DNA from 3 places in the Cellulosimicrobium sp. I38E genome. Region 1 is predicted to be linked to each of the others. Evidence: predicted binding sites of a transcription regulator. Region 1 holds the regulator's gene; each other region holds the start of a gene.
What was found. The regulator HrcA, encoded in region 1, represses chaperone genes, less so after heat shock. The targets are predictions, from matches to a motif close to TTNGCACTCGNNNNNNNCGAGTGCNAA.
Positions count from the first base shown of each region.

Region 1 (7,594 bases):
CCGGCCGTGGGTCCCGGGCACCAACGCCGAGATCGTCGCCGCCGCGGGCCGGCACCCCGGCGTGGTCGTCGCGGACTGGTCGGCCGCGGCGGCCGCGGACCCCTCCGTGCTCGGCCCGGACGGCGTGCACCCCACGGACGCCGGCGCGACGGCGTACACCGCGGTCGTCGTCGACGGCCTGACCCGCGCGGCGGCGCTGGGTTCCACGACCCGTTGATCCCTCCGCGGCCGTCGTGCCGCGCCCGCCCGGGGCGAGGCACCGGGTGACTTCTGCCGTGCGGGCCGGTCCGCCCGGCGTTTCCTCTCGCGCCGTCGTCGGAATCCCGACAAGGTGGAGCACGACCGCGAAATGTGCGATCGACACACGACGTCCACATCCGGCGCGGGGCGGCTCCGCCGTGGCCCGTCGACCGACCGAGGAGACCCATGAGCGAGAGCACCGCCGGCGGCCCGCCGCGCGACGAGAACGAGCCGCGGCTCCCCTCGGACGCCGCCCCGGCGTCCGAGAACCCGTACGCGGCGGCCGAGCCGTCGGTCCCGCCCCGGGAGCCCGCAGCGTCCGAGCCCGCCGCGCCGCAGCCGCGGCCCGCGCCCACGCGACCCGCGTCGCCGCCCCCGGCCGGGCCGCCGCCCGCACAGCCGTACGGTGCCCCGCCCGCAGGTGCGTACCCCCCGCCTGCGGGGCCGCCGCCCGGTCAGCCGTACGGCCAGCAGCCGCCGGGGCAGCCGCCGTACGGCGGGCAGCCCGGCTACCCGCCGCCGGCCGCGCCGTACGGGCAGCCGGGCTACCCGGGGCAGACGGTCCAGGTCCAGGACGCCTTCTCCTACGGCTGGGACAGGTTCACGCAGAACGTCGGCGTCATCCTCGGCGGCGTCCTCACGTACGTCGCCGTGCTCGCCGGCCTGTCGGTCGCGTTCTGGGCGATCCTCGTCGGGACGGCGCAGACGACCGTCGACCCGGTCACCGGCGAGGTCAGCACGGCGGGCGGGTTCGCGTTCGGGTTCGGCACGTTCCTGTTCGTCGCGATCTTCGTCGTGCTGGGCTTCCTCGTGCAGGCCGCGGTGGTCAACGTGTCGCTCCTGGTCACCCGGGGCAAGAAGCTCGAGTACGCGGACTTCTTCCGGTACCCGAACCTCGGCACCGTGATCCTCGCCGCCCTCCTCATCGGGCTCGCGACGGGCGTGCTGGCCATCACGATCGTGGGACCGATCGTGTTCGTCTTCTTCGCCCAGTTCACGCTGTTCTACGTGATCGACAAGAACCTCGGCGTCTTCGACGCGTTCAAGGCGAGCTTCACCGTCGTGAGCAGGAACCTCGGCACCGTCGTGCTGCTGTTCCTCGGCGTGTACCTCGCCCAGCTCGTCGGGACGCTCCTGTGCTACGTCGGTCTGCTCGTCGCGCTGCCCGTCGCCCAGATCGCGACGGCGTACGTGTACCGACGCCTGAACGCTGAGCAGCCCGTCTGAGGAGGGTGGGCGTCGCGGTGCTCGCCGCGCGCCCAGGCCTCTGAGCAGCCAGGATAGGACCGAGCACGTCGAGGACGCGTGCTGCCCGCAGCACGTGACGACGAGGAACGAGGTGCACCATGACGGACCCCACGAACCCGGGCGGTCAGCCGCCCCGCGACGACGAGCCGACGCCGACGGACGGTTCCGGCACCCCGCAGCAGCCCGCAGAGCCGCCCGCGGGTCCGGCCCCGGACCAGCCCGCGGGCCCACCACCCACGACCCCCGACGCTCCGCCGGCCTCGCCGTACGGACCGGGCGGGGCGACGCCGCAGGACCCGGCCGCGCCGCCGTCGGGTCCGCCGGCCTGGGGTGCGCCGCAAGACCCGGCCGCACCGCCGTCGGGCCCGCCCGCGTACGGCGCACCCGGAGCGTACGGCGCACCCGCGGGCGCGCCGGGCGACCCCACGGCCCCCGGACCGACCGCCCCGCCGCCGGGCGCCTACCCGCCGCCGTCCGGCGCCTACCCGCCTCCGCCGGGTTCCTACCCCCAGGCGGCGGGCGGCTACGGCGCCCAGCCCGGGTACACGGGACCCGCGTTCGCGGTGGGTGAGGCGATCTCCTACGGCTGGCGCAAGGTCACCTCGAACCTCGGGCCGTGGATCCTCGTCGCGCTCATCTTCATCGCCGTCAACGTGGCCTGGAGCTGGATCTCGGGCGGGTTCGACCAGTTCCAGGACCAGTACGACTTCACGGACACGAACTTCGCCGCCGTCAGCGGCATCACCTTCACGAGCATCCTGCTCGGGATCGTCGGCACCGTCATCGGCTACCTCATCACCGCGTTCTTCACGCGCGGCGCGCTCGACGAGGTGGACGGGCGCCGCCCGGACGTCGCGGCGTTCTTCCGCATCGGAAACGTCGTCAACGTGCTGCTCGCGGCGCTGATCGTCGGCATCCTGACGGGCATCGGCTTCGTGCTGTGCATCCTGCCGGGCTTCGCGGTGCTGCTCTTCTCGGCGTTCGTCTACTACGTCGCGCTCGACCAGGGCGTCGACGCGATCACGGCGATCCGGACGAGCTTCTCGCTCGTGGCCAAGAACTTCGGCCAGGTGTTCCTGCTGCTGCTCGCGCTCTTCGGCATCAACATCCTCGGCGCGATCCCCTGCGGCCTCGGCCTGTTCGTCACGATCCCGCTGAGCTACGTGGCCGTGGGCTTCGCCTACCGCCGCCTCACGGGGGGAGTGCCGGCCGCCTGACGGCCGGTCGTCGTCGCCCGTCCACCGCGCCCCGGTGCCGCTCGACGGTGCCGGGGCGCGGCGCGTCCGGACCCCGGGGCGAGGTCAGGGCGCCGTGACGAAGTCGATGAGCTCCTCGACGCGCCCGAGCAGGGACGGCTCGAGGTCGGCGTACGTGCGGACGGTGCCGAGGATGCGCTGCCACGCGCGGCCGACGTCCTCGGCGGTGTCCGCGGGCCAGCCGAGCTCGCGCAGGATGCCGCGCTTCCACTCCGTGCCCCGCTCGATCACGGGCCAGCGGTCGAGGCCGACGCGCGCAGGCTTCACGGCCTGCCACACGTCGACGTACGGGTGCCCGAGCACGAGCACGGTGCCCGCGGGGGAGCGGCGCAGGGCCTCGTCGGCGATCCGCCGCTCCTTGCTCCCGGGGACGAGGTGGTCCACGAGCACGCCCACGCGCCGCTGCGGCGTCGGTCCGAAGTCCGCGAGCGCCGCCGCGAGGTCGTCGACGCCGTGCAGGGGCTCGACGACGACGCCCTCGACGCGCAGGTCGTCGCCCCACACCTTCTCGACGAGCTCGGCGTCGTGCTTGCCCTCGACCCAGATGCGGCTGCCGCGGGCCACGCGCGCCCGCTGCCCGACGACGGCCCGCGAGCCGGACGCGGTGCGTGCCGGAGCCGCGGGGGCGCGGGACGTGACGGGCGCGGTGAGCTCGACCGGCTCGCCGTCGACCCAGAACCCGGGCCCGAGCGGGAACGTCCGCGTGCGGCCGGCGCGGTCCTCGAGCACGACGACGTGCATGCCGCCCGACTTCTCGACGCGGACGACGGCGCCGACCCACCCCGTCTGCACCTCCTCGACCACGAGCCCGCGCTCGGCGGGCTGCGGTCGGGACACCGGTCGCGCGCGGTGGTGGGCGGGGGCGGGCGTGCCGCCGAGGACGTCGGAGCCATAACGGTCGAAGGACACGCCGTCACCCTAGGTCAGCGCCGGACGCACCCCGCCGAGATCGGCCCGTGCGTCGCGACATCGACCTGCCGAGGGCCGATCTCGGACGCTCGGGCCGATCTCGGCGCGCTCCGGACCCGGCTCCCGACGCGCGCGGCCCCGGGGGCGGGTGGTACGACGGAGCGGTGAGCCCGCAGCGCGCCGAACCGGACCCGAACCGCTGGCGCGTGCTGCCCGTCTGCCTCGCGGTGGGCTTCGTCACGACGCTCGACGTCTCGATCGTCAACGTCGCCCTGCCGTCGATCGAGTCGTCTCTCGACGCGGGCCCCACGGAGCTCCAGCTCGTCGTCGCGGGCTACACGCTCGCGTTCGGGCTCGCCCTGGTTCCCGCCGGCCGCCTCGGTGACGCGGGCGCCCGGCGCTCGCTGTTCATCGCCGGGCTGGTGGGCTTCGCGCTCATGAGCCTCGCGTGCGGGCTCGCGCCGACCGACACGTGGCTGGGCGTCGCGCGACTGCTCCAGGGCGTGAGCGCGGGCATCCTCAACCCGCAGGTCGTCGGGCTCATCCAGCAGCAGTTCTCCGGGTTCGAGCGCGGCCGGGCGTTCGGCATGTTCGGCGCGACGATCGGCGTCTCGACGGCGCTCGGCCCGCTGCTCGGCGGGCTCATCATCGCGGCGGCCGGCTCCGCGGACGGCTGGCGCTGGGTGTTCCTCGTGAACCTCCCGGTCGTGGCCGTCCTGCTGCCGTTCGCGTGGCGGCTCGTGCCCGGGCCACCGCCCGCCGACGCGCGGACCAGAGGGGGCCCGCGTCGCCTCGACCTCGTCGGGCTGGCGCTCCTGGGCGCCGCGACGCTCGGCGTCATGATGCCGTTCGTCACGACCACGGGACAGGGCGACGACGCGTCGCGCTGGTGGTGGCTGGCCGCCGCGGCGGCGGCGGGACTCGCGGCCGTCGTCTGGGAACGCCGGTACCAGCGCCGCACGGGGGAGGCGGTGCTCGACCCGCAGGTGGTCGGGCTCGGGTCGTTCCGCAACGGGGCGCTGCTCGGACTCGCCTACTTCGCGGGCTTCACGGGGATCTTCCTCGTCGTCACGCTCTACCTCCAGGACGAGCTCGGGTACACGCCGCTCCAGGCGGGGCTCGTCGGGACGCCCTTCGCGGTGGCATCGGGGGTCTCCGCCTGGTTCTCGGGACGGTGGGTCGCGCGGTGGGGCCGCCAGCTCGTCGTGGGCGGCGTGCTGCTCGTCCTCGTCGGGGTGGTCGCGGCCGACGCCGTGGTGCGACTGCTCGGGGACGACCCCGGCGCCGTCGGGCCGGCGCTCGCGGGCGCGCTGCTGGTCGCCGGGGCGGGCAGCGGCACGGTCATCGCGCCGAACCAGACCCTCACCCTGTCCGAGGTCCCCGTGAGCCGTGCGGGAGTGGCGGGGAGCATGCTCCAGCTCGGCCAGCGCATCGGGTCCGCGGTCGGGATCTCGGTCGTGCTGTCCGTGTACTACGGCGGGCTGGCGAGCGGCGACACGGCGGCGCACGCGACGGGGCGCGCGCTGCTCGTGACGATCGTGCTCGTCGCGCTCGCGCTCGTCGTCGGGCTCGTGGACCTGCGTTCGCGACGAGCGGAGGACCGCGGGACGGGCCGCGCGGACGCGTAGGATTGGCACTCGGAGGTCGAGAGTGCCGACGCCCGCGCGCCCGCCCGGGGCGGCGACGGCGCGGCACACGGAGGTGGACGTGAGCGAGGAGCGCCGGCTCGAGGTGCTGCGGGCGATCGTCGAGGACTACGTCCTCACGCGCGAGCCCGTGGGGTCGCGCGTGCTCACCGAGCGGCACAGCCTCGGCGTCTCGCCCGCGACGATCCGCAACGACATGGCCGCCCTCGAGGACGCCGGGTTCATCGCGCAGCCGCACACGTCCGCGGGCCGCATCCCGACGGACAAGGGCTACCGCCTCTTCGTCGACCGGCTGTCGGGCGTGAAGCCGCTGTCGGCGCCGGAGAAGCGCGCGATCGAGACCTTCCTCTCCGAGGGGGTCGACCTCGACGACGTCATCGCCCGCGCCGGGCGCCTGCTCGCGCAGCTCACGGGCCAGGTCGCGGTCGTGCAGTACCCGTCCCTGAGCCGGTCCGGGCTGCGCCACCTCGAGCTCGTGCCCGTCGGGGAGTCGCGCCTGCTCGTCGTCATCATCACGGACACGGGCCGCGTCGAGCAGCGCACGCTCGAGGTCGCGAGCGTGCCCGACGAGGGCACGCTCGTGGAGGTCCGCGCGCGGCTCAACGCCGCCGCGGCCGGCAAGCGCCTCACCGACCTCGCGCCGGGGCTCGCCGCCGTGACGGAGAGCTTCCACCCCGACGACGCCCCGCTCGTGCGCGCCGTGGGCGACCTCGTCGCCCAGACGCTCGCGGAGGAGAGCGAGGAGCGCCTCGTGCTCGCCGGCACGGCGAACCTCGCCCGCGCGGGCATGCGGTTCGAGCACGCGCTGCGCCCGGTCCTCGAGGCGCTCGAGGAGCAGGTGGTCCTCCTCGGCCTGCTCACCGAGATGGCCGCGGAGTCCGGCGTGAGCGTCCGGATCGGGCACGAGACCCAGCTCGAGGGCCTCGTCGAGACCTCCGTCGTGACGACCGGTTACGGTAACGACGGTGACACGGTCGCCCTCGTCGGCTCGATCGGGCCGACGCGCATGGACTATCCCGGGACCATCGCGGCGGTGCGCGCCGTCGCGCGCTACCTGTCACGGGTGCTCGGCACGTGAGCCCCGCCGCGGCCTCCCCGCACGCGGCGGGCACCCTCGACGACCGGCCCCGTGCCGGTCTCACGACTCCCACCAGCCCCTTCACGACCGGCCCCGTGCCGGCCTCACGACCCGCACCAGCAGAGAGTGACGTGTGAGCGACTACTACGAGATCCTGGGCGTGGCGCGCGACGCCAGCCAGGACCAGATCAAGAAGGCGTACCGCAAGCTCGCGCGCGAGCTGCACCCGGACGTCGCGGGCGAGGAGGCGGGCGACCGCTTCAAGGACGTCGCGCGCGCGTACGAGGTGCTCTCCAACCCCGAGAAGCGCCAGCAGTACGACCTCGGCGTCGACCCGAGCGCGCCCGGCGGCGGCAGCGGCCCCATGGGCGGCGGGTTCGGCTTCCAGGACATCTTCGAGACGTTCTTCGGCGGCGGGCAGGCGCAGCAGGGCCCCATCCCGCGCGCCCGGCGCGGCCAGGACGCGCTCGTGCGGCTCGACATCGACCTGTCCGAGGCGACGTTCGGCGCGCAGCGAGAGCTCCAGGTGGACACCGCGGTCGTGTGCGGGACGTGCGGCGGCTCGTGCTGCCGCCCGGGCACCTCGCCGCGCACGTGCGAGGTCTGCCACGGCCGCGGCACGGTCCAGCGCGTCGCGCGCTCGTTCCTCGGCCAGGTCATGACGAGCGCCCCGTGCGCCGCGTGCCAGGGCTTCGGCACCGTCATCCCCGAGCCGTGCGCCGAGTGCTCCGGCGAGGGCCGCGTGCGCAGCCGCCGCAGCATCACCGTCAACGTCCCCGCGGGCGTCGACACCGGCACGCGCATCAAGCTCACCGCGCAGGGCGAGGTCGGCCCGGCCGGCGGCCCCGCGGGCGACCTCTACGTCGAGATCCGCGAGCGCAACCACGACACGTTCGTGCGCCGCGGCGACGACCTGCACTGCACGCTCCAGGTGCCCATGACCGCCGCCGCCCTCGGCACGGTCCTCGAGCTCGAGACGCTCGACGGCGCGCAGGAGATCGACCTGCGCCCGGGCACGCAGCCGGGCCAGATCGTCACGCTCAAGAACCTGGGCGTCGGGCACCTGCACGGCAGCGGCCGTGGCGACCTCAACGTGCACATCGAGGTCCAGGTGCCGCGCGAGCTCGACGAGGAGCAGGAGCAGCTCCTGCGCACGCTCGCGACGCTGCGCGGCGAGGAGCGGCCCGAGCCGCGCCTGTCCGCCGCGCACCCGGGCG
Region 1 covers NZ_LUAZ01000072.1:53,746-61,339, reverse strand. The annotation lists gene A0J59_RS22575 (acyltransferase family protein) at 1-217, shown strand, start outside; gene A0J59_RS18855 (hypothetical protein) at 427-1,467, shown strand; gene A0J59_RS18850 (hypothetical protein) at 1,587-2,705, shown strand; gene A0J59_RS18845 (DUF3097 domain-containing protein) at 2,790-3,653, opposite strand; gene A0J59_RS18840 (MFS transporter) at 3,818-5,281, shown strand; gene hrcA (heat-inducible transcriptional repressor HrcA) at 5,361-6,377, shown strand; gene dnaJ (molecular chaperone DnaJ) at 6,511-7,594, shown strand, end outside.

Region 2 (7,594 bases), on a different contig from region 1:
GCGCCGGCCTCCAGCGCGACTGGGCCGTGTACGACGGCCCGGCCGACCTCCAGGTCCGCGCCCCCGGCCGACCCCCCGAACCCGGCACCCCGCCGCTCGGCGCCGAGGCCATCGCGCAGGCCGACGTCGTCGTCGCCCCCGCGCTCGCCGTCGACTCGCGCGGCGTCCGGCTCGGCCAGGGCGGCGGCTGGTACGACCGCGCCCTCGAGCACCTGCGCCCCGGGACCAAGGTCGTCGCCGTCGTCTTTCCCGAGGAGGTGTACGACGCGTCCGACCGCCCGCTCCCGGTCGAGTCCCACGACAAGACGGTCGACGCCGTCGCGACCCCCCTCGGCTGGCGCTGGCTCCCGTAGCCGGCTGCGCCCGCCCTGGCGCCGAGGGCACCGTCGGCAGCGGGAACGAGACCGGACCCACGGCCCCGCGCCACGACCCGTCCCGCTAGCCGGCTCTCACGCGCCTGGTGTCGTACGCCCACATCGCGATCTCGACGCGGTTGCGGGCCCCGAGCTTGGTCATCAACGAGGCCACGTGGGACTTGACCGTGCTCAGGCCGACGAAGAGCTCGCCGGCGATCTCGGCGTTCGTCCGACCCTGCGCCACCAGCGCGAGCACCTCCTCCTCGCGCTCGGTGAGCGGGCTGACGGGCTGGACCGGTACCGGTGGCGTCTGGTCGGCGAAGGTCGCCAGCAGCCGGCGCGTGACGTTGGGGGCGATCAGCGCGTCCCCGTCGGCCGCCGCGTGGACGGCCTGCACGAGGAGCTCCGGCCCGGCGTCCTTGAGCAGGAAGCCGCGGGCGCCGGCGCGGAGGGCGCCGAGGACGTACTCGTCGAGGTCGAAGGTGGTGATCACGACCACCGCCGTCGGGCTCGTGACGTCCGGCCCCGCGAGGCGCCGCGTCACCTCGATGCCGTCGAGCCCGGGCATCCTGATGTCGACGAGGAGGACGTCGGGACGCAGCCGGGTCGCCAGGTCGAGCGCTGCGAGTCCGTCCGCCGCCTCCCCCACGACCTCGAGGTCGGGTTGCGCGCCGAGGATCATCACCAGGCCGGTCCGGACCAGCTCCTGGTCGTCGGCGACGACGACGCGGACGCTCATGCCGGCGCCGCCACCGGCAGCACGGCCTCGACGACCCAGCCGCCCTCGGGCCCCGGCCCCGCGGAGAGCGACCCACCGAGGAGCTGGGCGCGTTCGGCCATGCCCAGCAGGCCGAACCCGGGCTCCGGGGCCGGCCCCGGCTCGGTCAGCCCGTCGTCGCTGACGCGCAGCCTGACGGCGTCGCCCTCCCGGCGGACGTCGATCCCGACGCGGGTCGCGCTCCGGGCGTGCCGTAGGGCGTTGGTCAGCGACTCCTGCGCGAGCCGGTAGAGCGCGGTGTCCAGGGGTCGGGCCAGCCGGGAGGACGAACCGTCCAGCGTGACCTCGACGGCGGGCGTCGTGCCGGTGCGCGCCAGAGCGGGCAGGTCGGCGACACCCAGCGGCGGCGAGTAGGAGACGGCCTCCTCCTCGCGCAGCACCTGCACCATGGACCTCATCTCCGCCAGCGTTCGCGACGCCTCGGACTCGATCGCGGCCAGGACCTCGGCGGCCTTCCCCGGCTGGGCGCCGGCGACCACGCCGCCGGCCTGAGCCTGCACCGCGATGGCCGAGACGTGGTGGGCCACGGTGTCGTGCAGCTCGCGCGCCAGCGCGACCCGCTCCTGGTTGCGAATCTCGCGCTGCCGACGATGCCAGAGGTCGGCGCGGTAGCGGAACACCGCGGCGAGGGAGACGAGCAGCAGCAGGAGGACGATGCCGCCGAAGACGTCGACCCAGCCCGCGGAGGAGACGTACATCCCCAGCGCGACGACGGCCGTCACGAACGCCGTCCCCAGGACCATCTCTCGTCCCGAGCCCCACCGCACCAGGGAGTAGAGCAGGACCAGGACGGCCATCATGGCGTAGAGGCCGAGGTCACCGTCGTGCGCCACGAGCTGGAGGACCGAGAGCAGCCCGGCGAGGCCCCACCCGACCAGGGCGGCCGTCAGGGGGTGGCTCCGACGCCAGAGCAGTGCGGGCACGAGCGCCAGGGCGAGCACCACCACCAGGGGTCGCCAGGCCAGACTCGGCCGGACGACGCCCTCGACGACGGCGGCGGCCGCGAGCACGCCCACCAGCAGCCAGTCGAGACGACCGACGGGCGGCGCGTCGGTGGGCCGCGGCTCGTGCCAGAGGGGGCGCCGGACGGTGGTCACGGCTCCAGCCTAGGGATCGGCGCGCCTCGGCGTACCCGCCGAAAGGACGAGTGCGCGACCGTGCCATCGGCCGGGCGCACTCCGGCCTCCAGGCCGGTGTGCCCGCCGTCGCGCCCCGCGATCGTGGACCTATCGATCCGCACCACGACGAGGGAGCCCCTGATGAGCGCGCGTCAGCCCACCACCACGCTGGAAGACCGACCGGTCCCGGTGAGAGCCAAGCTCGCCGCGACGTGGACCAGCTTCATGTTCCTGTACGCCTACGTCGACATCCTCGGGTTCTTCACGCCCGGCATCGTCGAGGACATCCTCGACGGCAAGGTCTTCACGTTCGACCTCTCCCAGACGTTCTCGACCACGGCGCTCACCCTCATGGCCGTCCCGATCCTCATGGTCGTGCTGTCGATGACGCTGCCCGCCCGGGCGAGCCGCATCACGAACCTCGTCGTGGCCGTGCTCTACGTCCCCGTCACGGCCTTCAACGCGATGGGCGAGTCCTGGCTGTACTTCTACGGTCTGGGCATCGCGCTGGAGCTGGTCCTTCTCGGCCTCGTCGTGCGGTATGCCTGGACCTGGCCGCGCACGGCACCCCCGACGACCAGGGCGACCACGGCGGTCCGCCCGGACCCCGGGACCGCCCGTGCCCGACAGCGAGCGTGACCCCGGAGCAGTCCCCACCCGGTCTCGGGCTGGGCGCACGACCACGCCGGTCGTGCGCCCGGCCGACGCCGGGACGAGGCGCCGGGACTACGGGACGAGCGTGAGCTCGTCCTTGCTGGCCTCGGCGACGGCCTGGGTGGAGAACGGCCAGTCGTACGTCTCGCCGCGGGCCCAGGTCTTGAGCTGGTCGGAGTAGTGCGCGGACGCCGGGTGGCCGGAGGTGCCGGTGACGGTGACCCAGGTGGAGCCGTCGAGGTCGTCGAGGTCGACGACCATCCGCATCGACGGGCCGGCCGTCACGTCGAACGAGCCGGAGGCCGCGTCCCAGGCCGTCGCGTTGACGATCGACGAGCCGCCGGGCATGCCGACGGGGTCGGGGTTGACCCAGTTGCGGACGGGGCCGGGGATGGACTCGCCGCCGAGGATCGGGTGCTCGAGCGCGAGCACGTGGAGCGTCCCCCAGGCCCAGTCGGAGGGCTGCTTGCTCTGCTCCACGGTCAGGTCGAGGCGGGCGGAGACGAGCGCCTGGGTGAGGACCTCGTCGCGCGTCTCGACGACGCTGACGGTCTGGCGGTCGTCCCAGAACGGGTCGGTCGGGTTCTCGAGGAGGTTCTGCACGACGGCGAGCCAGCGGCTCCCGCCGTTCGGTCGCGCCGACTCGGGCAGGTCGTCCCAGAAGGTGAGCTGGAGCAGGTTGCGCCAGACCGCGGCGAAGTAGGCGGCCGCGGCGGAGTCGGTGTCGGTCCGGTAGTCCCAGTCCGCGAGGAGCGCCTGGCCCTCGGCCTCGAAGCTGTCGTCGATCTCCTGGTCGAGCAGGAGCGGCACGAGCACCTCGGCGTAGGGGCTGCGGTCGTCGGTCTGGATCTCGTTCATCGTGTCGACGTCGACGGGCCGTCCCGCGGAGATCTCGGCCTCGAGGAGCTGGCGGATGCGCTGCGAGCGGTAGCCGTAGTCCCAGTCGGTCGTGAGGAACGGCGCGACGCCGGTCGGCAGGACGGCCTGGTTGGCGGCGACGACGAATCCCTCGGCCGGGTCGACGACGCGCGGCATCTGCTCGCTCGGGACGTACCCCTGCCAGTCGTAGCGCTCGTCGGAGCCGTCGCGGGGCCACGTGCCGTCGGCGGGCACCTCGGCGTCGGGCACCGCCTGGCGGACGGGGATCTTGCCGGGCGCCTGGTAGCCGATCTGGCCGTCCACCGTCGCGAAGACGATGTTCTGCGCGGGCACCTCGAACAGCGCCGCGGCGGCCTGCATGTCGTCGGCGTCCTGCGCGAGGTTGAACGCGAAGACCGCGTCGGCGGTGCGGCCCGGCTCGAGCGCGGTCCACTGGAGGGAGACGGCGTACTCGCCCAGGCGCGTGTCGAGGGCGGGGGTGTCGACGGCGGACTCGGTCGCGGGGATCGCCTCGGAGACGATCGGCCCGTGCACGGTCGAGCGGATCTCGAGCTCGACGTCCTCTCCCCCGGCGACGCTCAGCGTCTCGGTCCGGGTCTCGAGCGGTACCCACTCGTCGCCGCGCAGGTACGTGTCGTCCCGCACGCGCTCGACGAAGAAGTCGGTGACGTCGGCGCCCATGTTCGTCAGGCCCCACGCGAGCTGCGCGTTGTGGCCGATGATGACGCCGGGGAAGCCGGCGAACGAGAAGCCCGCGACGTCGAACGCGCACTGCGGCCCGACCTCGTTGCAGTGCAGCCCGACCTGCGCCCAGATCCCGGGGGCGCCGAGGGCCAGGTGCGGGTCGTTCGCCAGGATCGGCTTGCCGCTCGCGGTGTGGTCGCCCGAGACGACCCACGAGTTGGAGCCCGTGCCCTCGCCGCGCCCGATGAGCACGGGGACGGCGTCGAGCGCGCGGTCGGCGGCCTCGAGCGCGCCCTGGAGAGGGTCCGAGCCGTACTCGGCGCGGGCTTCGGGGCCGAGCTCGAGCGCGACCTGCTGCGGGTTGTCGAGCTCGCCGGGGTCGAGGATCGGCGCGTTGACGTCGGACGGGTAGGCGGGGAACAGCGCGGCGACGCGCCCCGCGTCCTGGAGGGTGCTGTACGACAGCGCGCGCTCCAGCTCGTCGTCGTAGTTGCCGCGGAGGTCCCACGCCATCGCCTTGAGCCAGGCGAGCGAGTCGACGGGGTCCCAAGGCTCGGGCTCGGCGACGTCGACCTGGAGTCCGAGCACGGTGTACTCGATCGCGATCTCGGACGGGCTGCGGTTCTCGAGGTACGCGTTGACGCCCTCGGCGTAGGCCTGGAGGTACGCCTTCGTCTCGGGCGAGACGACGTCCCACTCCTCCTCGGCGACCTGCCGCCAGCCGAACGTCCGGGTCACGGTGTCCGCCGCGATCGCGTCGGGGTTGTCGCCCACGAGCTCGGCGAGCCGGCCCGCGGTGACGTGCCGGCGGTAGTCCATCTCGAAGAAGCGGTCCTGCGCCTGGACGTAGCCCTGCGCGCGGAAGAGGTCCTCGGGCGTGTCCGCGTAGACCTGCGGCACGCCCTGGGCGTCGCGCAGCACCGTGACCTGACGCTCGAGCCCGGGGAGCTCGACCTCGCCCGACGTCTGCGGCAGCGGCCGGCGGACGGTGACGACGACGAAGGCGGCACCTGCCACGATCGCGAGGACCAGGAGCACGGCGACGCCGATCAGGACGCGCCGTCGTCCCGAACGCCGGCGCCGGGGCGGAGCCGGCGCCTCGGCCGGCGTCGCGGGGTCGGCACCGGGGACGGAGTCACCGGCGGGGGCCTCGGCGGGTTCGTGCACAGACACGGATGCGAGACTACCCGGCCCGGAGCGAGCACCGGGCCGCGTATGATTAGCACTCGGAAGTTTCGAGTGCCAGGCGGTGTTGACACCGACGACCCGGCCGAGACCGACCCGATCCCGACCCGCCGGTGGCCGCCCCGACGGCCGTCTCGTGAACGAGGAGAACCCGTGCCCACCTACGCGTACACGTGCACCGCCTGCGGTCACGCCTTCGACATCCACCAGTCGTTCAGCGACGACGCCCTCACCGTGTGCCCCGAGTGCTCGGGTCGCCTGCGCAAGGTGTTCTCCTCGGTCGGCGTGACGTTCAAGGGCTCAGGCTTCTACCGCACGGACTCGCGCTCGGGCGGGAAGTCCTCGACGGCACCCGCCGCCTCGAAGCCTGCCTCCTCCTCCGCGGCATCCGGCGCGAGCAGCACCTCCGGCAGCTCGAGCAGCGCCTCGTCCTCGTCGGGAAGCTCGTCCGCCTCCTGACCTGACGCGCGCGGGCGTGGTCCGCGGCGGTCCTGCCGACGGCGGTCGACCACAGCCTCGGTCCGGACGGTACGTCCGGGCGCCGCCGCCGCGTCCCGTCCACAGGTCCGCACCGGTCGGCGCCTCTCTCGCCCGGCGTGCGGCTACGGTCACGCGCATGCTGCGCTCGTCCCGCCTGCCGGACCCCCACCCGCGACCCGACCGCGCGCCCGGGCGCCGGCGGCTGCTGCGCGGGGTGTGGTGGCGGGCCCGCTTCGTCGTGGCCGCGCTGTGCTGCGGCGCCGCTGCCACCGTGGTCGTCGGGGCGCTCCGCCCTCCCCCTCCCCCGACCGCACCTGCCGTCGTGACCACACGCGAGGTGCCGGCGGGCGCCCTGCTGACGGAGGCGGACGTCCGCGTCGACCGGGTGTCCGCGGAGCTCGTCCCGGCAGGGTCCGCGGCAGGAGCCGACGACGTCGTCGGGCGCCGCGCGACCGTCGCCCTGGCTGCGGGCACCCTGCTCCAGGACGCGCTCGTCACCGGCGGCGAGCTCGCCGCCGCGGCTCCCGCGGGCACGGTCGTCGCGCCCGTCCGGCTCGACCCCGGCGTCGCGGCCCTCCTCGGGCCTGGAGACCGCGTCGACCTCCTCGCCGCGGGTGACCCGGTGCTCACCACTGCGCTCACGGACGTGCCGACCGACGGCCAGGACGCCGCGACCGCCGACCCCTACCTCGCCCGCGCGGCCGTCGTCGTGCCGGCACCCGAACCCGAGGGCGGGGGCGGCCTGCTCGGCACGGGCGGGTCGGGGTCGGACGTCGTGACGCTCGTCGCCGTGCGGCCCGAGGATGCGGTCCGGCTCGCGGCGGTGAGCGGGCAGACGGGGATCACGGCCGTCCTCGTGCCCTGACGGGCGACCCGAGCGCGCTGACGGGTGGACCCGACGCCGGTGAGCGACCCGCCGGGGCAAGCCGTTGCCCGTCGGCACCCGCGTTGGAAGGATCGCGCGTGCACCTGTCGTGGCACCGCCGCCACGCGGACCACCGATCTGAGAGGGAAGCAGCACATGAAGGGCGTGTTCCAGGGATTCAAGGAGTTCGTGCTCCGAGGCAACGCGATCGACCTGGCGGTCGGCGTGGTCATCGGCGCGGCGTTCGCCTCCGTCGTCGACGCGATCGTCACCTACCTGATCAACCCGATCATCGGAGCCATCTTTGGCAAGCCGGACATCTCGAACCTCTGGGACATCACGCTGCGCCCGGCCCACGACGGCGTCGAGGCCTCGGTCCTCTCCGTCGGTGGCCTCCTCAACGCGTTCCTCCAGTTCCTCATCATCGCGATCGCGCTCTACTTCGTCATCGTCCTCCCGATGAACAAGCTCGCCGAGCGCCGCAAGCAGGACGTCGAGCCCGAGCCCGAGGCACCGGCGGAGGACGTGCGCGTCCTCCAGGAGATCCGCGACCTCCTCGCCGCCCAGGCGGGCAGCGGTCCCGGCGCGGCACCGG
Region 2 covers NZ_LUAZ01000066.1:2,741-10,334, forward strand. The annotation lists gene A0J59_RS18180 (5-formyltetrahydrofolate cyclo-ligase) at 1-353, shown strand, start outside; gene A0J59_RS18185 (response regulator transcription factor) at 439-1,095, opposite strand; gene A0J59_RS18190 (sensor histidine kinase) at 1,092-2,231, opposite strand; gene A0J59_RS18195 (DUF6326 family protein) at 2,394-2,891, shown strand; gene A0J59_RS18200 (penicillin acylase family protein) at 2,979-5,522, opposite strand; gene A0J59_RS21345 (FmdB family zinc ribbon protein) at 5,808-6,113, shown strand; gene A0J59_RS18210 (SAF domain-containing protein) at 6,271-6,999, shown strand; gene mscL (large conductance mechanosensitive channel protein MscL) at 7,156-7,594, shown strand, end outside.
Region 2: A0J59_RS21345 (FmdB family zinc ribbon protein) is a predicted target of HrcA. The motif match lies at 5,689-5,715, and genes of this name have one in related genera.

Region 3 (7,594 bases), on a different contig from region 1:
GTGCGGCACACGCCGCTCACGACCTCGACCGTGTTGAGCAGCAGCTCCTGCTTGATGGACGGGTGCGTGCCCCCGTCCTCCGGGCGCACCGCGTCGAGGACCGTCTGGGCGACCTGGCGCAGGTCGCCCGAGTCGGCGTCGACGAGCGCGAGCTCCCACTCCAGCCCGACGGTCGAGCGCTCCGACCGCGCGAACGGGATCGCGGTACGCCGCGGCAGGGCGCTCACCGCGGGCCCCCCTGGGCATCGCTCTGCGGGGCGCCCGTCGAGGGGGCGGCGAGCGGCTCGACGACGAGGACCTGCTGGGACCCGCCCACACGCGTCAGGACGATCGTGGCGGTCGCGTCGCCCGTGAGGGCGAGCTGCCGACGGAGCTGCTCGGGCGTGACGGCCGTGCCGCGCTTCTTGATCGTCAGGCGTCCCACGCCGCGCTCGCGCAGGTAGGAGCGCAGCCGCTTGAGACCGAACGGCATCGTGTCGAGCACGCGATAGCCGCGTGCGAGGCCGTCCGCGAGCCCGGTCGCGTCGAGGGGCGCGGGGGAGTCGGTCGTCACGTAGGCGATCGTCCGGTCGAGCAGCCGCCCGCCGAGCCCGCGGGCCGCGTGGGCGACGAGCCCCGCACGGATGACCGCGCCGTCGGGCTCGTAGAGGTACTGCCCGACGCCTCCCACGTCGGGGACGACGTCGTGCTCGCCGGGGCGGTGGGCGACCCGGCGCGTCGTGGTGCGCTCGGTCCCGTCCGGCCCGGTCCACGTCGTGAGGACGAGCGCGGAGCGGCCCGGTCCCTCCGGCGCGAGCGGCCCGAACCAGAGGCCCGCCTCCACGACGTCGCCGTCGACCGAGACCCACTCGGTCTCGGCGTCCTCGGGCAGGCCGTCGTGCGGGATCCCGGGACCGACCTTGATGCCCACGGCGGGGACGCGATCGCGCAGCGCCCACACCGCGTCGAGCGGCGGGGCGTACGCCTTCGGGTCGAACACGCGCTTGCCGCCCCGCGTCCGTCGGGCCGGGTCGGCGTACACGCCCTCGATCCGCTCGCCCTCGAGGTCGAGCGCGAGCCCGTCGCCGTGGCGCACCTCGGCCTCGGGGAAGTGGCGCAGGTTCACGGTCGCGATCGCCGCGGTGAGCTCGTCGACGTCGGTCGCGAGGACCTCGAGCTCCGCGGCGGCGAACGCGAGGGCGTCGACGCCGATCCCGCTCGTGAGGTCGGCGACGCGCCGGATCCCCGCGTCCTGGTACCGCCGCGCGTGCAGGCCCGCGACGACGAGCCGGCTCGCCTGCTCCAGCCCCGCCTGCGTGAAGAGCATGCCGTCGGCGAACGCGCCGAGCTTGCCGCGGGCGGCCGCGCGCAGCCGCGACTGCGTGAGCGCCGCGGCGGCGAGGTCGGGATCGACGCCCTTCGCGCGCAGCCCCGCCGAGAGCACGAGCGCCTGCTGCTCGTCGTACGGGGGCAGCGCGCCGAGCAGCGCCCAGCCCTCGGGGCTGAGCAGCTTGGTCAGCGTGGCGGCGTCCATGGCGTCGATCCTTCCACGGGGGACGGGGACCCCGCGCAGCCGGGACCCGGATCGTCCCGAGGGGCGGACGTTGGCACTCGCCTTGACCGAGTGCTAACGGCGACCTAGATTTGAGGACGTGCCGCCACCGCTCGCGGAGGCGGCACCACGTGCGACCAGGCTGTCCGGCACCCGCGACGACGGCCAGCCGGTGCGCTCGACCCATCCGTTGCAGTTCTCACCGCGAAAGGGGAGGTCCGACGTGTCGGTCCCCATCAAGCCGCTCGAGGACCGGATCGTCGTGAAGGCCCTCGAGGCCGAGACCACGACCGCATCCGGCCTGGTCATCCCGGACACCGCCAAGGAGAAGCCCCAGGAGGGCGAGGTCCTGGCCGTGGGTCCGGGCCGTGTCGACGACAACGGCAACCGCGTCCCGCTCGACGTGACCGTCGGCGACAAGGTCATCTACAGCAAGTACGGCGGCACCGAGGTCAAGTACGGCGGCGTGGACTACCTGGTCCTGTCCGCGCGCGACATCCTCGCCGTGGTGGTCGGCTGACGCCGACCCGTTCCAGCAGCAGGGCCCGCGACCGTCCGGTCGCGGGCCCTGCTGCGTTCCGTGGCCGGTCGCCCCACCGTCTCCCACGGGTCGTGCGCACGTGCTCGCCCGGTACGACGTCGGACCGGTGCCGTGCAGGTCTGCTGGTGGTGCCGCGGCGTGCCGGTCAGCCGGTGCGGCGAGCGCCGCCGGCGAGGATCGCCGCCCGCTCGTCCTCGCTCAGGCCGCCCCACACCCCGTACGGCTCGCGCACGCGGAGCGACTGCTCGCGGCACTGCATCATGACGGGGCACGAGTGGCAGATCGCCTTCGCGGCCTCCGCGCGCCGTCGTCGCGTCGAGCCGCGTTCGCCCTCGGGGTGGAAGAACAACGTGTCGTCCGCGTCGCGGCACGAACCCTGGTACTGCCATTCCCACAGCTCCATGACGGGCCCGGGGAGCCTCGAGATCTCTGCCATGGCGAACAACCTACAAGCGTTGCAGAGGTTGTTCAAGTCCCCTGTGGTGAAAAAGTGAACGGGCAGGTCGCGACCGGTTCGAACGCGCCGATGTGGGTCACGCGGCGTCGAAGCGATCCATGGCACGCGGAGGGACTGGCGCGATGTTGACGCGATGGCGCGTTTGCGCGTGTGCTGAACAAATACTGCACAAGTCTGAAGCGAAGGGTGCAGGACTGTGACCTGGACGAGGTGGCGAGACCGGTGGCCGGTCGGCAGAATCGATCCATGACCTCCGTCCGGTCCGCCCCCGACCCCGAGGGAGCCCGACCGAGCATGTCCTCGAACCCCGGCCTCGCCGTCGCCGCCGTCGCGCGCCGGCTCGGTGTCGCGCCCGCAACCCTGCGGACCTGGGACCGCCGCTACGGCCTCGGCCCGTCCCAGCACCGCGCGGGATCCCACCGCCGCTACACCGACGACGACGTCGCGCGCCTGGTCGTCATGCGGCGCCTCACGCTCGACGGCGTCGCGCCCGCCGACGCCGCCCGCGCGGCCCTCGCGGCCGACGACGACGAGCTCGACGCGCACCGCGGCACCGTCTCGTTCGACGAGCACGGCGCCGAGGGCGGCGCGGACCTCGACGATGACCTCGACGCGGACGACGCCGCCGCCGAGCCGGCCCCGCCGTCACGCCCGTTCCTGCGGGCCGTGCCCGGGGGCGAGCCCGCGCGGGGAAGCGGGCCGCGTGCGCTCGGCGTGCGGGAGGCGCCGCGCCCGACGCGCGTCTCCGACGTCGTCGACGCCGCGATCGCCTACGACCAGCGCAACTGCGACCGGCTCCTGCGCATCCCCGCCGGTGGCGACCCCGCCACCTGGTGGTCCGACCTCGTCGAGCCGGCGCTCGAGCGGCTCGCCGAGCGCACGGTGCTCGCCGGTCCGGGAGAGGTCCCCGAGGTCGTCCTCGCCAACGCGACGCTGGGCGCGCTGCGCGAGTACACGCAGGCGAGCGAGGACGCGATCGTTGCGGCGGGCGGCCCGCCGCGCAACCACCCGAGCCGCATGCGCCGGATCGTCCTCGTCTTCGCGGCGCCCGACGAGCCGCTGCCGCTGGCCGCGCACGCCCTCGCGGCGTCGCTCGCGTCGCACGGCGCGATGGCCCGGATCGTCACGGGGCCGGCGAACGTCCACCGCACGCTCGAGATCGTCACGATGGTGCGGCCCTCCGCCGTCGCCATGGTGACGACCCAGGCGCGTCCCGACCTGGGGATCGTCCACGCCGCGCACGAGGCGAACCCGAGCCTGCCGTTCTTCGTCGGCCTGCCGAGCGACGAGGCTGCCGGCGACCTCCCGCTCGCTGCGACGGTGCACCGCGTGCGCAGCTTTCCCGGGCTCCTGCACGAGCTCCTGGCGGTCGTCCGCTGAGGTCTCGGGCGGCCGGTCTGCGGGGTGCCGGGCGCGGTTCGCGGCGGGAATACCGGAGAGCCCCGCGGCGTAGAATCCTGGTGTGACCGCCTCGCCCGTCCCCGCCGCCGCTCCCGACCGCGACCCCTTCGGTTTCCTGGGTCTCACCTACGACGACGTCCTGCTGCAGCCCGGTTACTCGGACCTGGCGCCGTCGGACATCGACACCACGACGCGCCTGACCCGCGAGATCTCGATCCGCGTGCCGCTCGTCTCGGCAGCGATGGACACCGTCACCGAGTCGCGCATGGCGATCGCGATGGCGCGCCAGGGCGGCATCGGCGTCCTGCACCGCAACCTCTCCATCGAGGACCAGGCGCTCCAGGTGGACCTGGTGAAGCGCACGCAGACGGGGATCATCGACAACCCGGTGACGATCGGCCCGGACGCGACGCTCGAGGAGCTCGACAAGACGGCGGGCGAGTACCGCATCTCCGGCTTCCCCGTCCTCGACGCCGAGCGCCGCCTCATCGGCATGGTCACCAACCGCGACCTGCGCTTCACGCCCGTCGCGGAGTGGGCCACGACCAAGGTCGACGAGGTCATGACGCCGCAGCCGCTCATCACGGGCCCGGCCGGCATCTCGCGCGAGGAGGCCACCGCGCTCCTGCGCAAGCACAAGCTCGAGCGTCTCCCGCTCGTGGACGCCGACGGCCGCCTCACGGGCCTCATCACCGTGAAGGACTTCGTGAAGTCCGAGCAGTTCCCGCAGGCGTCCAAGGACGGCCAGGGGCGCCTGCTCGTGGGCGCCGCCATCGGCTACTTCGGCGACGCATGGCAGCGCGCCACGACGCTCATCGACGCGGGCGTGGACGTGCTCGTCGCCGACACGGCGCACGGCAACGTCCGCATGCTCATCGAGATGGTCGCGCGCCTCAAGTCCGACCCGGCGACGCGCGACGTGCAGGTGATCGGCGGCAACGTCGCGACGCGCGAGGGCGCCCAGGCGTTCGTCGACGCGGGCGCGGACGCGGTCAAGGTCGGCGTCGGTCCGGGCTCCATCTGCACGACGCGCATCGTCACCGGCGTGGGCGTCCCGCAGGTCACGGCGGTCTACGAGGCGTCGCTGGCCGCGCGCCCGGCGGGCGTGCCCGTCATCGCGGACGGCGGCATGCGCCACTCGGGCGAGATCGGCAAGGCGATCGTCGCGGGCGCGGAGTCGGTGATGCTGGGCTCGATGCTCGCGGGCACCGAGGAGTCGCCGGGCGAGACGATCCTCGTGAACGGCAAGCAGTACAAGGCGTACCGGGGGATGGGCTCCATGGGCGCCATGTCCTCGCGCGGCAAGAAGTCCTACTCGAAGGACCGCTACTTCCAGGCCGAGGTCACGAGCGACGACATGATCGTCCCCGAGGGCATCGAGGGCCAGGTCGCGTACAAGGGCTCGCTCGGCACGGTCGCGCACCAGCTCGTCGGCGGTCTGCACCAGACGATGTTCTACGTCGGTGCGCGCACGGTCCCGGAGCTCCAGGAGAAGGGGCGCTTCATCCGCATCACGTCGGCGTCGCTCAAGGAGAGCCACCCGCACGACGTCCAGATGACCGTCGAGGCGCCGAACTACTCCGGCTTCTGAGGCGGCTCGCCGCCACGCGACGACGGCCCGGCGTCCGGCACCCTGCACGGGCCCGGGTGCCGGGCCGTCGTCGCGCGGCACGGGCGCCGTCAGGCGGGCGCGGGTGCGCCGTCGAGGCTCACGAGGCCATGACGCGCGTGTGCAGTGCCTGCACGGCGTACCGGGCGGCCCAGAACGCGCCGTGCTGCCACGCCGAGATCTCCGACATCCAGTCGCCCGCGAAGTACACGTTGCCCGCGCCCTGCTGGAGCTGCTTGAAGCGCGACGACTGCGTGTTCGGGTACGCCCACGCGCCCTCGATGTAGGGCACCTTGTGCCACGCGATGGAGAACGAGCTCTCGAGCTCGGTCCGGTACTTCTCGCCGTGGATCTTCACGCCCTGCTCGACGGCGCGCATCTCGCGCTGCCGCGGCGTCATGTCCGCGTAGGAGCGCGCGTTGGCGCCGGTGTTGTAGTACCCGACGACGAGGCCACGACGCTCGCCGTACCCGTAGGAGGGATACCAGACGTGGGCGAGGTCCATGTCGGTCTCCGTGATCCCGCCGAAGATCCGGTGGTCGTCCTCCCAGAACCGCGAGCGGTACTCGAGCCCGATCTTGCCCGCGGGCGACCCGACCGCGAACTCGCCCAGGGCGGCGTCGATGTCGGCCCCCCAGTTGGTGTCCCACCGCCGCATGAGCCCCGCGGGCGCGGCGACGATCGCGAAGTCCGCATCGATCTGGCGGGCCTTGCCGTTGTGGGCCGTGTAGGTGACGGTGACGCCGCTCGTGGTGTTCCGCACCCCGGTGACCGGCGAGCTGAACAGGACGTTCTGCTTGCCGATGGCCCGGACGAAGTAGTCGTAGGTCGTGTCCATGCCGCCCTTCGGCTGGAACATGAGCATCGACTGCTCCCAGTTGATCTCGAACGGGAAGTACTGCCCCACCTTCGACGCGAGCACCTCCGAGACCGTGCCGGGGCCGGGGAGCGGCGTGCCGTGCTCGTTCCAGGCGGACGGGTAGACGGAGTAGCCCCGGTTGTCCCCGCCGCGGTAGCTGCCGTCGGACTGCAGCGACCCCCAGGACCGGAGGAACGCGCGCAGGTTCTCCTTGTCCGCGGCCGTGAGCTTCTGGTCGAGCGCGCCCTGGTCGGTCGCGTAGCTCAGCAGCTCGGACGTGTAGCCGAAGACGTCCGCCTTGGCCGTGCGGTACCGGACCGGGTTGCCGGGGGTGGCGCCCGAGCGCTCGTTGTAGAGGTAGGCGTCCGCGTTCGCGTTGGTGAACACCTCGTAGGGGACGCCCAGCTCGCGCAGGTAGTCCATGGTGACCATCCACTGCGCGATGCGTCCGGCGCCCGCGTTCATGTACACGCCGTCGGAGAACCGTGCCTTCTGGGTGACGCCGTTGATGTCCGTCTCGGAGTCGCCCCCACGTATCGTCAGCGTCCGCCCGCCGGGCCGGTGCCGCGCCTCCAGCACCGTCACCCGGTACCCCGCCTTCTGCAGCTCGTACGCCGAGGCGAGGCCCGCGGGCCCGGCGCCCACGACGACGACCTTCTTGGCGGAGCGTCCCGTCAGGCTGAAGTCGCTGCCCCGCGGCGGTGTCCACGACTCGTTCCGCGGCTGGGCGGCGGCCGTCGGCGCGAGCCCGACAGCGCCCATCGTCGCGAACATGACGCCGGCGCTGGAGCCGACCCCGACGGCCTGGAGGAAGTTGCGGCGCGAGACGCCGGACGTCTTCTCGTCAGTGACCATGTGGCTGGAGCCCTCTCGTCCACGGCCCGACGGACGGACTGCCCGGCCCACGATGCCGGGTGCCGCCGTCAGCACCGCGGCCGACGCTAGGCACGCGTCGTCGCGAACGCGGGTCCGGCAGGTTTCGCGTCCGTCAACGCGCGGCGGCTCGCGTAAACGTCTCGTGTCGTCGCCGTCGCGCCGGGTCGCGGGACCGCGCGGCACGGGCGTCGCGCGACCGACGGGGCGGCGACGAGCGGACACGAGACCGTCACGGCCCGGAAACGGTCGGCGTCTAGCGTCGCCGCTCCGGTGGCCGTCCTGGCCGCCGGAGCGGGCGCCAGGGTGGCGCCCGTCGTCCC
Region 3 covers NZ_LUAZ01000016.1:69,200-76,793, reverse strand. The annotation lists gene A0J59_RS05225 (glutamate--cysteine ligase) at 1-227, opposite strand, end outside; gene A0J59_RS05220 (hypothetical protein) at 224-1,513, opposite strand; gene groES (co-chaperone GroES) at 1,755-2,051, shown strand; gene A0J59_RS05210 (WhiB family transcriptional regulator) at 2,218-2,508, opposite strand; gene A0J59_RS05205 (MerR family transcriptional regulator) at 2,776-3,909, shown strand; gene guaB (IMP dehydrogenase) at 3,992-5,521, shown strand; gene A0J59_RS05195 (FAD-dependent oxidoreductase) at 5,640-7,253, opposite strand.
Region 3: groES (co-chaperone GroES) is a predicted target of HrcA. The motif match lies at 1,584-1,610, and genes of this name have one in related genera.